DNA from 3 places in the Providencia sp. LY12 genome. Region 2 is predicted to be linked to each of the others. Evidence: predicted binding sites of a transcription regulator. Region 2 holds the regulator's gene; each other region holds the start of a gene.
The links. Region 2 encodes LexA, which represses DNA repair genes until DNA is damaged. Its sites were predicted from a motif close to TNCTGTATGTACATACAGNA; they were not measured.
Positions count from the first base shown of each region.

Region 1: the regulator LexA is predicted to act here: its motif matches at 3,453-3,472, upstream of mutH (DNA mismatch repair endonuclease MutH).
Region 3: the regulator LexA is predicted to act here: its motif matches at 2,866-2,885, upstream of ACY3ZI_RS08785 (metal-dependent hydrolase).

Region 1 covers NZ_CM172594.1:3,162,320-3,167,488, reverse strand. Annotated here, with positions in the region: gene speB (agmatinase) at 1-311, shown strand, start outside; gene ACY3ZI_RS15240 (alpha/beta fold hydrolase) at 387-1,262, opposite strand; gene ACY3ZI_RS15235 (helix-hairpin-helix domain-containing protein) at 1,478-1,717, shown strand; gene ACY3ZI_RS15230 (TerC family protein) at 1,744-2,472, opposite strand; gene mutH (DNA mismatch repair endonuclease MutH) at 2,534-3,217, opposite strand; gene sgrR (HTH-type transcriptional regulator SgrR) at 3,787-5,169, opposite strand, start outside.
Region 2 covers NZ_CM172594.1:482,482-487,650, forward strand. Annotated here, with positions in the region: gene plsB (glycerol-3-phosphate 1-O-acyltransferase PlsB) at 1-1,616, opposite strand, end outside; gene ACY3ZI_RS02130 (diacylglycerol kinase) at 1,741-2,115, shown strand; gene lexA (transcriptional repressor LexA) at 2,253-2,870, shown strand; gene zur (zinc uptake transcriptional repressor Zur) at 3,029-3,544, opposite strand; gene ACY3ZI_RS02145 (fimbrial protein) at 4,511-5,089, shown strand.
Region 3 covers NZ_CM172594.1:1,856,573-1,861,741, reverse strand. Annotated here, with positions in the region: gene ACY3ZI_RS08800 (fructosamine kinase family protein) at 214-1,083, shown strand; gene ACY3ZI_RS08795 (YniB family protein) at 1,202-1,741, opposite strand; gene hxpB (hexitol phosphatase HxpB) at 2,044-2,709, shown strand; gene ACY3ZI_RS08785 (metal-dependent hydrolase) at 2,901-3,491, shown strand; gene ACY3ZI_RS08780 (L-cystine transporter) at 3,658-5,049, shown strand.

The DNA of each region.
Region 1 (5,169 bases), 1.6 Mb from region 2:
CTCAAGCGAATGACCGTGGTGTTGATGACATGGTTGCTCAAATCAAACAGATCGTGGGTGATATGCCCGTTTATCTGACGTTTGATATAGACTGTCTGGATCCTGCCTTTGCACCAGGAACCGGTACGCCAGTGATTGGTGGGTTAACATCTGATAAAGCGTTAAAACTGCTGCGTGGCATTAAGTCACTGAATATTGTTGGGATGGATGTGGTGGAAGTCGCACCAGCCTATGACCAATCAGAAATTACGGCATTAGCCGCAGCAACGATTGCATTGGAACTGTTGTATATCCAAGCGTCTAAGAAATAAGTTTTAATCCGTTATTTAAGGTGCCTAATGTTTTATTGGGCACCTTTTTTTATACCTAAAAGCGATGTTTCATACTTAAAAACGGTGTTCTTTCAATTGGGCAAGAATGGAATAGGCTTGTGTCCACAGAACTGAGCCGCCTTCATGAGAGAACAAAAAGTGTTCGCTATCAGGAAAGCGTTGAGCCAGTGTTTTGCCAAAATCAGGGGAGTGCACAGAGCTCACATCTTGCTCGCCATACCACAGGGCGACAGGGCAACGGATATCTTCAGGATTGAACTGCCAAGACTGCAGGGCGATTAAGAGATCTTGAACATAGCCTTGGTTACCTTGCATAAATGCACGTTCCATACAGTCACTGTAGGCGGCTAAAAAGCTCTCTTCGCTATAAACCTGCTGGTCTACCTCTGCGCTACAGTTAAGAATAAACGCCAGTAACCATTGTGAAGTCACATTTCGCATCAACCATTCGGATAAAGCCTCGGGGGTATGAATGGCTTGTTCCTGCATATTAATGACATCTTGCTTTAATTGCGCTCGGATTGCTGGAAACTCAAATTGGTCTTGTCCTGACACAAGTGATAATGAAACAGGGGAAGCGTAGCAGGCGAGAGCCATAGCGAAAACGGCACCTTGAGAGAAGCCGATAACGGAAAATGACGGCAGTTTTTGAGCATTTAGAAGTTCTTGAATATCTTGAGCAAAGCGTTGTAGGGATTTATGCTCATCAAAGGTGGATTGACCCAGTCCGGCACGTTCAGGAGTGATTAAGCGAATATTTAGCTCATCAAGACGGTCAATACCAAAGCCCAGTGTACCGCTCATCCCTGCGCCGGTACAAAAAATCACGGGGAACCCTTGTTCAGGGCCAGATTCATACCAACACAAAAGGCGCCCATCAGATAATGTCATCGACATATGGCGAGTATTGGATATTTTGTTGCTATACATAATAAATACCTACAAGATAGAATTTTTAGTGCGACATGTTAGTTTCTATCGCGAGTCGTCAATGACTTTACCGTTGTTATTCCTATTTGCTAAAACAGATATATAGGGCAGGTAACTCAACCTGTTATAGACCGCTCAGAATTTTAAATTAAGAAATAGGCTAATGACAAAATATACGCTCAATTACGGCTGTTTTACAGCCAAAAGGATGATTTATGCCATTTTCAGACTCAGAAAAGCAAATTCTATTAGCAGTGAAGGGTGTTGGACCAACGGTAATTAGCCGATTAGAACAAATGGGGTTTTCATCTTTAGCGCAGTTAAGTGAAGCTTCTTACGATGAAATTTTAATTTCGGGCGCTGCACTAACGGGGTCAAGTTGTTGGAAAAACAGCCCTCAAGCTAAAAAAGCGGTGGAAGGCGCTATTGCCGCAGCAAAGGACGCCTTACGCTAACTTGGCTATGACTATTTATTTTTCATTTATTGCTTGTTTTTCATTTTCCACTTTTTGCTGCGCAGAATATTAAGCATTTGCACTGACATGGAGAAGAACATAGCAAAATAGATATAGCCTTTTGATACATGTACCTGAACACTTTCAAGTAACAAAGTGAAGCCCACAAGGATCAAGAAAGAGAGTGCGAGGATTTTGACGGAAGGATAGCGCTCCACAAAATCACCAATAGGTTTCGCGGCGAACATCATGATCATGACCGCCATAATTACTGCTGCCATCATAATAAACAGATGGTCAGATAGCCCCACGGCAGTGATCACCGAATCTAAACTGAAGATAATATCTAAAATTGCGATTTGCATAATGGCTCCCCAGAATGAAGTGACTTTTTTCTGGGCTATCCCCTCATCGTCTTCCCCTTCAATGGTATCGAAAATCTCCTGACTCGATTTCCAAATAAGGAATAAGCCGCCTGCACACAAAATTAAATCGCGGGCGGAAACGGTATGTTCAGCTAATGTGAAGAGTGGCGTGGTGAGGCGAGCGAGCCAAGCAATAGACGCTAGCAGTGCCAAACGCATTCCCATTGCAGCGATTAAGCCAATACGTCTGGCGCTATTTTGTTGATGGGCGGGCAATTTGCTGACGACGATACTTAAGAAAATAATATTGTCGATACCCAGTACGACTTCCAAAATTGTTAATGTTGCCAATGCCATCCAAGCATGGGGATCTAAGAACCACTCAAACATCTTATTGCCTTAAAAATGGAATAAAAAATCGTCTGTTTGGCACAGGCGATGCCTTGACCGATTAACTGAGGTTAAAGTGCCGTGCTAATAATGGACCCGTAAAATCTTTTTTTAAATAGAAACCTCTCGGTAATGTCATTATTGGTTGCCCAAATTCCCCTATACCTTCGGTTAGTGCTCTATTATTCGCCGCCTTGGGGCGAATCTGTAAAACTTGTCCGTGACGAGCCGTGATGGTTTCGACTTTTCCCAGCACAATTAAATCCATTAACTCTTCCCAATCTTGGCGTAAAAGTTGTTCTTCAAGCGCAGAAGGGCTCCAAATCAGAGGGTTCGCAATACGTCGCTGGGCAAGTGGTATTTGACGTTCGCCTTCAATCGGGAACCACAAAATGCGAGATAATTTGCGGCGCACATGGCTATTTTCCCATGTTAGACCGCTATTGCCCGTGAGGGGCGCGACAGAGACAAATGTCGTTTCTAATGGTGCGCCATGGCGATCGATTGGGATTGTTTTAAGCTCGACGCCAATATCTGCAAAATCCTGTTCGGCTTTACTGCCTGCGGTCGCACCTAAAAAATACTCTAACAATGTCCCGACCCAGCCTTTATCTCGTTTAAGGTCAGGGGGGATTGGGATGCCTGCAATAGTTGCTAACTCACCAAGCGTATAGCCAGCAAGGGCTTGGGCTCGCGCCAATAAGACGGTTTCATTTTCTGGTGGTGAAGGCGGTATAAAAGACATAGTCGACTGAATTTGATTGTGTTTAAAAAATAACCAATAAAATGGTTGTAAGGTTAAGTGAGTATAACACTTTTTAGTCACCGTATTTAACCTTATGATATATATATGGATATTAGATAATAATCACTGACGGGATTATGAATATTTAGGGTTATTCAACTTCATCCCAAGATAATCACAGGATCATGCACTAGGTTATCCACAGGATTTCTGGATAACTGTGAAAAACTGCGATTACTGTGTGCATTTACAGCCTTGACTAATGTCATTTATTGAAGCTCGTCACAAAAAGCGAGTAAGTTAAGTACATTCCTTGTGGATAAAACATGCATTGATTGATCTTTGCTCAGTTGAACTCCTAACAAAAAAACACGGAAAAACTCACAGTGGATATCTGGTGTGAAATTCATTTATTACTATGATTTATAATGTTTTATTTTTTAGTGTGATTTTTTGTTAGAAATGAACAGTTGGGATATACCCTGATTACTATCTGGTTGTTCACATGGATATCCACAGAAAAAGTGAATAAAATCCATTTTGCTCACTCTAACTGTTTATAACTATCATCAATTCTGTGTATTATCCTCAGTTGGCTTAAACCAAGCTGATTTAAAGTCAAACCAGCCAAAGGTATTCATGCGAACACCGCGCATCGTTCTTTGCCCTTGTAGCTCTAACCAGTGATGAAAAATTGGGTGGAAGATTTGGGAATCAATCAAGCTCTCACACCAAGATTCCACATCCAATTTTTGCTGGCGCCAAAGTTGTAACTCTTCATCGAGGTTTTTCCCCAAACATTGACGCAATAGCGGCATCTCGTACAACGTAGCGAAGATAGAAAACTCAAGAGGCTTATAAAAGTTGGCGGTGGAGAGCCAGATATCGCTTTTAGCATCTCCATTAAACCAATCATCATAATCAACGATGTTAATTTTAAGTGTCACTCCTTGAGTTTCTAACACTCGCTTCATGATTTGGCTGATAGCATAGAATTCATGATGATGGCGATAAAAAGTGACAGTTAGCTCAGTTAAGTCTTCAGGTTTGGTTCGCTGGGAAAGCATTTTACTGTGGTGCCAATGAAGCAGTAATCCATAAGCCGGCGCCCAGTGGCGTTGATAGAAGGATTCACAGTGCGCCAGTAGGTTGACGGGCGTTAAAAAGCTGCACAGCCATTTACGCACATCTTCCCGTTGAGAAATGTCGGAGCGTTGGTCGAATAACAGAAAATAGCAACCTTCCTCCATGCGGCTTTCGAGGGAGTCATTGTGGCGCTTATCTCCATCCATTTTTAATGTGGTACACACCATCTGCTCAGAAAGTTCGGGAACCACCCAAATGGTCACTTCATCTAACAAGGCGCGATAGCCAAAATAGCGGTCAAAAGCGCTGATGGTGAGTTTCTGCGGGATATTGGTTTCGACTTCATAAGGACCTGTACCAATAGGGCGCTGACTAAAGCCGCTGATGGTTTCCCACTCTTTTGGGAGAATGGCGGCATGTGGGCTACCGAGTAACCAAGGAAATTGCGTATCAGGATGGCTCAGATGGACGTCAATGACATAAGGCTGCGAAGAAGTGACCGAGTGAATATGCGAGAATAGCGGCCAGCACTGCTTTAATCGTAATAATGAGTGGATAATATCCTCCACTTGCATTTCACGTCCATGATGGAAATAGATAGCTGGGCGTAAATAAAAGCGCCAATGTTGTTCGTTAATGGCTTGCCAGTGGTGAGCAATACCATCTTCCACTTCCCCTTTTTCCTCATTTAAGTGAGTTAATCCATTAAATATCTGGCTCATTAAATGGATTTCAGAGCGGCGCATTGGGGTGCCAGGAAGTAAGTTAGGAAAATCACGGTAATAAATGATGCGCAGTAAGTTTTTACCTTGTCGATAACTTCGCTCAAGCTCAGATAAGACCATTTGGCGGATAGTCTCTTTATC
Region 2 (5,169 bases):
CGCTGACGTGAAGCCAACAATGCCGTTGAACATAGGTTAATCGCGTTGGCAGCTGCCGCATTATTGATATTCACCATAATGTTATCGGCTAAGCTGCTGACGGTTGGGTTTAACCAGCTCGGGCGCTGTGGTTCAATCGGGTCGATAGATTCACGCCAATTTGGTACGCGGTTATTTAAGTACTGGGTCAGTGAAATTGGTTGCCCAAAGTTCACATAACCTTGACCCAAATTACGTAGTTTACGCAGACCACGTACCATGGAGAAGAAGCCTTCTTTCTCTTTCTCAGCGCCACGCAGCTCTTTTGCGTAAGTTCCCACTTCCATCACATGTTCGTAACCAATATAGATAGGAACGATGGTGATAGGGCGGGAGTCTCCGCGTAGCATCGCTTGTAGGGTCATCGACAAGGTACCGGTTTTCGGTTCCAGTAAGCGACCTGTACGTGAACGACCGCCTTCCACAAAGTATTCAATCGAATAGCCGCGAGCAAATAGCTCACTAAGGTATTCGCGGAATACGGTGGAATAGAGTTTATTGCCTTTGAACGTACGGCGAATAAAGAACGCACCTAAACGGCGGAAAATAGGACCGGCTGGCCAAAAGTTAAGGTTAATACCCGCCGCAATGTGTGGTGGCACTAAGCCTTGGTGATAAAGCACATAAGAAAGCAGCAGGTAGTCCATATGGCTACGGTGAGAGGGCACATACACAATTTCGTGACCATCTTGCGCCAGCTGGCGAACGCGCTCAGCATGTTGAACGTTGATCCCTTGGTATAAGCGGTTCCATGTCCAACCGAGTACACGGTCAGTCAGTCGCACTGCTTCATAAGAGAAGTTAGCAGCAATCTCTTCCATCATCGCCACGGCATTTTGCTGGGCTTTTTGTAATGGGATTTTTTTACTGCGCGCTTCGTCTTCAACGGCTTTTTCAATCGCTTTAGAGGATAGCAGCTTATTAAATAGCTCATAACGGGCAGGCAGTTTTGGCCCGACCGCAGCTAAACGCTGACGAGAGTAGTGAATACGTGCTACGCGAGCAAGTTTATTGGCAATGATGGTGTCGGTGCCATGTTCTTGCGCCATCTGGCCAAGAGAAATACTCGGAGAGAAACGTACAAAGCTATCGCGCCCTAACCACAGGACTGCAAAGAATTTTTGCACACCGTTTAAGAGTTTTAGCGGGGCAGGCTTATGCCCTTCGCGACCCGGCGCACGTCCAAACATGACGGATGCAGGTAGCATTTGAATATCAAGATTTGGATTGTTTTTATGCAAATCCAGATACGCATGGAATATTTTTACTGACTCTTTACGTGGATCTGGGGAGTAGTAACGGAACACGCGCGGGCCATCATCAATAAACACATAGGCTGGGAGCTTGGTGCCATTGATGTCGTTATCCACTAGCGGATCAGGTAAACCAATCGCTAAGCATTGTTGGCGAAGCGTGAGCAGGTCGGACTTTGAGTGATATGGCAAGACGTACAGCGTTGGCTTGCTTGGGTCAAGCTGTAACTCTGTTATCGGATCCGTTGGGATTAGTTTACTTTTTACCAATAATTTCAGTGGTAAATTCAACGTGTTGTAATATATTTTACGCCATAGTGACATAAATGATTATAGCCTCTTGTTAGTAATGCTGCGCAATCATAGCAGAAAGCAACGTTTAGATCTGTTATCGATAATTCACTTTGACTGCAAAAGTTGATTATTGTTTAAAAATTAAGGAAAAAATATGGCAAGTCAAACTAAGGGACTCACTCGGGTCATCAAAGCGGCTGGATACTCCCTTAAAGGTTTAAAAGCAGCATGGGTAAATGAAGCCGCATTTCGTCAAGAAGCGATTGCTGCTATCATTGCGATAATTATAGCTTTTTACTTGGATATTAGCCAAATTGACAGAGTTTTGTTGATTGGTTCAGTTGTATTAGTCGCAATCGTTGAGTTAATTAACAGTGCAATTGAGGCGGTTGTTGATCGTATTGGCAGTGAATACCATGAATTATCTGGGCGAGCGAAAGATATCGGCTCCGCAGCTGTGTTCGTCACGATAGGATTAGCTCTGTTTATCTGGGGAACCGTATTATGGGCACGTTATTTTACGGCTTAGTGGGCTAAAAACAGTAAAAGAGATAAAAAGCCAGAAATTCATCAACAAAAGCAGGTTTTGGCTAATTTAACAGTTCCCAATACCCATTTACCTGTATATACTCACAGTCTGACTGTATAAACAAACAGGGGAACGGGATGAAAGCACTGACAGCTCGACAACAGCAAGTTTACGATCTGGTGCGTGACCACATTTCGCAAACGGGCATGCCACCAACACGCGCTGAGATAGCAGCAAGTTTGGGTTTTCGTTCGCCTAATGCGGCAGAAGAACATTTAAAAGCCTTAGCTCGTAAAGGGGTAATTGAGATTGTTTCTGGAGCTTCCAGAGGCATTCGTCTGTTGTTAGAAGAAGAATCCGAAGATTTAGGACTTCCTCTGATTGGACGTGTTGCTGCTGGCGAACCATTGCTTGCACAAGAACATATTGAAAGCCATTACCAAGTCGACCCAGAATTATTTAAACCACACGCAGACTTTTTATTACGCGTAAATGGTATGTCGATGAAAGATATCGGTATCATGGATGGTGATTTACTTGCGGTACATAAAACACAGAATGTCCATAATGGGCAAATTGTTGTGGCACGTATCGAAGATGAAGTTACTGTTAAACGCTTTAAGCAACAAGGCAATCGCGTTGAGCTTATTGCTGAAAACTCTGATTTTGCACCAATTGTGGTTGATTTACGCGAACAGAATTTTACTATCGAAGGTCTAGCTGTTGGGGTTATCCGTAACAGTGACTGGCATTGATGATGAGTGATTGAGTCTGGCAGCAGACTCAATATCTCTATTTTTTGAATAGCCTTTCTTTATATAGCTATTTTCATACTGTTTTTCTTTATATAGCCATCTTCCATGTTGCTATATAGCTTCCTTTATTTTACTTCCTGTAGACCACTTATTCTATATCACTTCTTTTTTGAACTGACCGTGGCGTGATGGTTATGCTCACAGTGTTCATGATCTTGGCAATTGGAAATCTCAAAACATTTTTGACATAAACCATGGTTTTCTACCACCGTATGCCTGAGATGAAAATGATTTTCTTCCGCTAGTGTGCTAATCGCTTGTTCGATAGTCGTGCAGTCACTTTCGGTCACATTGCCACAATTATCACAAATCAACATCACTGAAATATGGCTTGGATTATCCACATGGTGACAAACCACATAGCTGTTTGTGGATTCAATTTTATGAATAAATCCTTGTTCCATGAGGAACTCTAAACCGCGATAAACGGTAGGGGGTTTAGCCTGAGGCTCTATTTCACGTAGTAAATCTAGTAGATCATAAGCACTGATCGCACCGTGTTGCTGCGCTATTAATCGCAGAACAGTCTCTCTTTGTGGGGTCAAACGCACGCCTCGAGACTGACAAATACGTTCGGCCGTCGTAAGCAGCATGTCTTCACTGATTGTTTTCATCTTGTTTGGCCCCACCTAGATAGCTTCAAGTTTTTATTACTGTTTAGTTTACCATAACTTCCATTTCTGTTGTGTTTGAAATGGTGGTGATGAAATAAACAATTTCTTACTAAATTGAATACGCAATTTTAACTTTAATAAAGGCAACATTAATAAAAAATGAACTCCTTATTTAAGAGATGGTTTTTTCTATTTTAAATAAATCATTAATTGCTACATTTTAGTTAATCATTGGGTGTTAAATTTAACCAAATAAAAACAATTATTGAAATTCATTGTTACTATTTGGCGTTAATTTTAATTAAGACTTATCTTACCCCTTCTTTCTTATGTAGCGATTACTGATGCGAAAAAGACGCTGGATAGATGTTAAATCCAATAAATTTGCATCTGATAGGTTTATTAAGTTGTATTTAAATATAAATATAGATTTTTATATTTATAGGTTTTTTGCAATATTTAGACATTTTTATAAATGCAAAATGAAGTCTTCATATAAATCTTTCTAAGTAATTCATCATTTCTTTAGATTTAATTACTCATTCAGTGGATAAAAGTTGCCCTTATGCATTTTGTCGATATAAAAAACCAAGTCAACGCTTTATTTGGGTGGTTTTTGACAGCATATGTCACGTATGTAGAATTGACATCAGAAAATATCACAAGGTAGTTATCAGAATTCATTTAGTGTTCTATATCAATTTTAATTAATTAATGAATGACTCAGTAATTAATTTAGAAGTGAGAATGTTGGCTTAATGATTTCTGTTTTTTAAATCACATAAATGAGATGGAGCTCGTTTATATAAAAAAATCTCTAACCTGAATGAAATTCATCAAGTAGGAAAGCTAGAGGAATTTTTCAAGGGTGCACTGATTAAGTAAATGGACTTAATTTTGCATCAGTGGAAACAGGAAAGAGAAAAAGAGAAATAGCAGTTCCTACTCATTTAAAGGAAAACTTTTATGAAACTGAATAAATTAGCATTAACTCTAGCTTTAGGTTTAGGTGTTGGCGTTTCAGGTGTTGCTTTAGCTGCTGATCCAGTAGAAAGCTCACAAGGTGAAATCCGTTTTACTGGTTTCATTAACGACGTTCCATGTTCAATCGATGCTGACAACCTGAAGCAATTAGTTGAATTCGGCGAAATCGCGTTACATGAACTGACTTCTAACCAATTCCGTTCAGACAGCAAAGCGTTCGATATCGTTCTGAAAAACTGCTCTACTGAAACTTACAAAAACGCAAAAATCACATTTACTGGTTCTACAGTAAACGGTTTCCAAGGCTTCACTGGTGACTTACTGGGCTTAGGCGGTAAAGTTAAAAACGCTGGTATCGTAATCACTAACGGCGCTGACAAAATCGTTGAATTCGGTAAAGCATTCCCAGGTACTGGTGACGGCTACGCGTTAAACAATGGTGACGGTTCACAAACTACTCTGCACTTCGCAGCGTACGTTAAAGGTAACGAAGATCCAACTCAAAAAGCTACTACAGGTCGTTTTGACACTGTAGCTAACTTCAAAATTGTTTACCAATAATAGTCAGTTTCTATAGAGAACAATATGGCGTAGTCATACGCCATATTTCTTATATCGTCTTCACTGTATCTGTTTGTATA
Region 3 (5,169 bases), 1.4 Mb from region 2:
TCTATTCGACTATCTTGAAGCTTGCTCTCTATAAAAGAAGAAATGCGATATCCATCTGTCTTCGTTAAAAGCAATCCTCACCCAATTCTTGAGCAAAATCAGCCATCAATCATTTCGAAATAAGGCGTAATTATTAAACAATGATCACTGTTAATTCCTAAATTGGCGCTATAGTATGGGATGAGTGAAGACCAAATCACAGCGAGGTGGATCATGTGGCAAGCGATGAATCGTTTATTAATTGAACACTTTGGTGAGGCAGAGCTGCGAAATAAAGTGATTCTTTCTGGTGGAGATATTCATCACACCTTAAGAATCGATTATGGCGAGCATACGGTGTTCGTAAAACAAAATCGCCGCGAGTTTCTCCCTCTTTTTAAACAAGAGGCAGAGCAGCTTGAAATGCTAGCGAAAAGCCAAACCATCACCGTTCCCAAAGTCTACGGCTTGGGTAGCAACAAGCACCACAGCTTTCTTCTCCTCGAATATTTCCCGTTAAAACATTTTGATAGCACCAATGCCTGGCATTTTGGTCAACAATTGGCGCGATTGCATCAATGGGAAGAACAGCCTAGCTATGGGTTCGATTTTGATACTATGCTCAGTACCATTATTCAGCCTAATGGGTGGGAAAAGCGTTGGAATGCATTCTTTGCAGAAAAACGTATTGGTCTTCAATTACAAATTGCATCTGAGAAAGGCATGGTTTTTGGTGATATTCAAAAACTCGTGGATATTGTTAAACACCGTTTATCCGGCCATCAACCTCAACCCTCTTTATTACATGGGGATCTGTGGCCTGCAAACTGCGCGGTCACCAACCAAATGGATGGCGTACTCTATGACCCTGCCTGTTATTGGGGTGATCGGGAATGTGATATCGCCATGTTGCCATTATATAAAGAAATTCCGATTCAAATTATTGATGGGTACCAAAGTGTTTGGCCATTACCAACGGGCTTCTTAGACAGGCAACCAATCTATCAACTCTATTTCTTACTCAATCAAGCCAACATGTTTGGTAATGAACAAAGCTATCTGCACGCTCGCAGCATTATTGATAATTTATTAGACGACGAATAACTGAGAATCAAATAGACGGAAATAAGCGATGCACAGCGGCGGAGTAAATACCGATGCTGTGCATTTTTCATGATGGGAAAACATCAACATGACGAGGAATGACCCACATGATGAAAAACTACCAATTCAGAAGTTTCAATGCAAAATAAATGGCGATCCCTAAAACAATCGGCCAGAAATACATCAAGAAGAACTGTTTGAAAATAGTATGTCGAGGAATAGTGACTTTGGCTTCTAACTCTTCTTTGGTCACTTCACTGCCTTTTGCATTTTCAAGAATGACGTGATCTTCAATGCTTTCGCGAATGAATTTAATTTGTCGATACATGCGTAAGCCTGATGCGCTTAAAGCAAGCCCCACAAAGATGAAAATAAAAATAACAAAAAATCCGATGCTGCTACCTGAAAAACCATGGCTCACTTCAGGAACTGGTGAATTATTCCAAAATACATTGAGAAATGGTGTACTTTGTCGAGTCATCTCCGCCATTAATTTAACAAAATCATTGGCAACTGCGTTAATTCCTTCGCCTTGAATTCCTTTCAGAGCCGCTAATTTAATTAACGATGTTAATGTGGAAATTAACGCCACAAAAAATACGATCCAGCCCAAAATACGTTTGCCAATCGCAAGAGAATTTGCCTTGTGGTAATTCATTACAACTATTCCTTAAAGTTTTTTTCTACGCTAATCATAGCCGATAATATTTGCTGGCTCCAAATTTCTATAAAAAAATGATAGTTAAGAACTGAGTTTCGGATTATTCAAAGATTGAATCGAATTCACATCAGTAACTAAACTCAAATTTCCAATAAAATCATGTGATAGCACATATATCTCTATAACCCCAAGTCATAGCTTGTTAGAATCGTTTCAGAAACCAAAATGACTGTGATTAAAGTACAGCGACAATCCCCATACCCTCTTTTAAGCGGGTATCTAAATGAATGGAGTTTGCTATGTATCATAAATTACCTATCCAATCTGTCATCTTTGACATGGATGGTTTGCTGATTGACTCGGAACCTTTTTGGGAACAAGGGGAAGATGAAGTTTTTGCAGAGTTAGGCGTCGATTTATCCATTAAGCACACTCTTCCTGACACCCTCGGTTTACGTATCGATCACGTTGTTGAACTTTGGTACAACGCATCTCCTTGGCAGGGTTGTAGTTTAGAAGCAACAAAACAGCGTATTATTGACCGCGTTATTGGTTTAGTGGAAGAAAAACGCCCATTACTGCCAGGTGTACAGCATGCTCTTGAACTGTGCCGGTCAATGGACCTAAAAATCGCTTTAGCATCTGCATCTCCAGATTATATGCTAGAAAAAGTGCTGAACTTATTTGATATCCGCCATTATTTTTCTGCCGTCGTTTCAGCAGCAGACTTACCATTAAGTAAGCCTCATCCCGAAGTTTATTTAAAAGCAGCCGCTGAGTTATCCACCAAGCCTATCCATTGTGCTTCTTTAGAAGACTCCTTTAATGGAATGATTTCTGCAAAAGCGGCAAGAATGCGTTCTATCGTCGTGCCTGATAGTAAGCATTTCAATGACCCACGCTGGGGTTTGGCTGATGTTAAAATCGCCTCATTGAACGATTTACGCCCAGAAAATTTACGTTAATCTTAAATAAGTTAACCGAACACAATTTCCCTTACGTTTTTCACGTAGGGGAAATTTTTAAAAGTATAAAAACCTACGGTTATTAACTAATAAATAAGAGTTTTTTTAACTCTCTCCCACTACCATATTTCCTACAAACCCTTTATACTTCCCGCCTACTGTATAGATAAACAGATGGTATTTTATCCACCATGACTGCTGAAGGGCATCTGCTTTTTTCCGTCGCCTCACTTGTAATGGCTCATAAATTGCAAATTACCCCAGAGTTCGCTCAGGGTGATTGGTTGCATATGGTGCCAGGAGTGTTGCTAGGTGCCTTATTGCCTGATATTGACCATCCTTCATCTATCCTCGGGCGGCTTTTTCGTATTATTTCACTACCTATATCAAAACTGTGTGGGCATCGCGGGTTCACTCACAGCCTGATCGCTTGGCTAATCTTACTGATCAGCAGCTACCAATGGCTACCTCACTATTGGGACTTACCTAGCGACCTTATCCAAGCATTTTTACTAGGTTATATGAGCCATTTAGTGGCTGATATGCTGACTCCATCGGGGGTTCCCTTTTTATGGCCTCTGCCAACACGTTTTTGTTTTCCCATCTTACGCGGCAAGTTCAGTAAACGTGGGGAACGCTTTATTGCTGTGCTTTTGACCGTCTGTGCTGTCTTAATTCCAACAGCCCATCCCGCTGATTGGTTCCAGCAAATTGAAAACGCACTAAATTATTTTAATAATCAGATAAATATACACTTACCGACAAAAAGCTCACTTTTGTAATATACTGTAAGCATGAATCAACCTAAATTATAACTTTTGATTATAAGTAATGACTAACTTCAACTGATATCATATAACCAGTTGTTAGAAGAAATGAAATCCTTATACCTATTAAGGATTAACAACAAGAATCATTATGTAAAATAATTACAATTTGGAGTGCGGAATGAATATTCCTCTGATTATCAATGTGCTGGTTTTCGTAGCACTATTAATACTGTTAGCAAAACTCGGATCGAATGGTTGGAGCCTGTCCAAAAAAGTTTTACTGGGTCTCGTATTCGGTGTTGCTTATGGTGTCGGACTTCACCTTGTGTATGGTTCCGGTCACCAAACGGTAAAAGACTCCATTCTTTGGTTTAATATCGTCGGTAATGGTTACGTTCAACTGTTACAAATGGTGATTATGCCTCTGGTGTTCGCCTCTATTCTGAGTGCGGTCGCTCGACTTCATAAGGCATCTTCTTTAGGGAAAATTAGCTTTTTAACCATTGGCACACTGCTGTTTACCACAGCCATTGCGGCTTTAGTGGGTATCTTGATTGCAAACCTGTTCGGCTTAACCGCTGAAGGTCTGGTTCAAGGTCAATCTGAAACGGCACGTCTAGCGGCCATTGAAACAAATTATATTGGTAAAGTTTCGGATTTAACGGTTCCTCAGTTGATCCTGTCCTTTATCCCGAAAAACCCGTTTGCTGATTTAACAGGCGCAAGTCCAACATCTATCATCAGTGTGGTTATTTTTGCTGCCTTCTTAGGGGTAGCTGCGCTGCAACTGTTTAAAGATGATAAAGAGCGTGGTGAAAAAGCATTAGCCGCTATCGATGTGATGCAAGCATGGGCAATGAAACTCGTTCGCTTAGTCATGCGTTTAACCCCTTACGGTGTAATGGCACTGATGATCAAAGTGGTCGCAAGCTCTAACTTAGCCGATATCATTAACTTAGGGACTTTCGTCGTCGCGTCCTATGTCGCGCTAGCCATTATGTTTGTGGTTCACGGTATTTTAGTGGCAACAACGGGCTTAAACCCAATTAAGTTCTTTAAGAAAGCCGGCCCAGTACTGACATTTGCATTCACCAGCCGTTCGAGCGCAGCCAGTATTCCTCTGAATATTGAAACGCAAACTCGCCGTTTTGGTGTGCCAGAATCTATCGCAAGCTTCTCGGCTTCTTTCGGTGCAACTATCGGTCAAAACGGTTGTGCGGGTATCTACCCTGCGATGTTAGCCGTGATGGTGGCTCCAACTATGGGGATCAACCCATTTGACCCACTTTGGATTGCAACCTTAGTCGGTATCGTAACTATCAGCTCTGCCGGTGTTGCCGGTGTGGGTGGCGGTGCAACCTTCGCCGCACTGATTGTGCTGCCTGCGATGGGATTACCAGTTACGTTAGTTGCGCTGTTAATTTCCGTCGAACCTCTGATTGATATGGGTCGTACTGCTCTGAACGTCAGTGGCTCCATGACAGCAGGTACCGTCACTAGCCAGTTAATGGGCGAAACAGACAAGTCAATCTTCAATCAAGATGACGACGGTGATTTAAAACACGTTTAATCACCCTAATCTCCTAACACTCATTGAAACCTGCCCGTCAAACGGCAGGTTTTTTTGTGTCTGCTATTTTCCATTCTCGATACGTCATCAAACTGCAACAGATTGAAATTTTTACTTTAT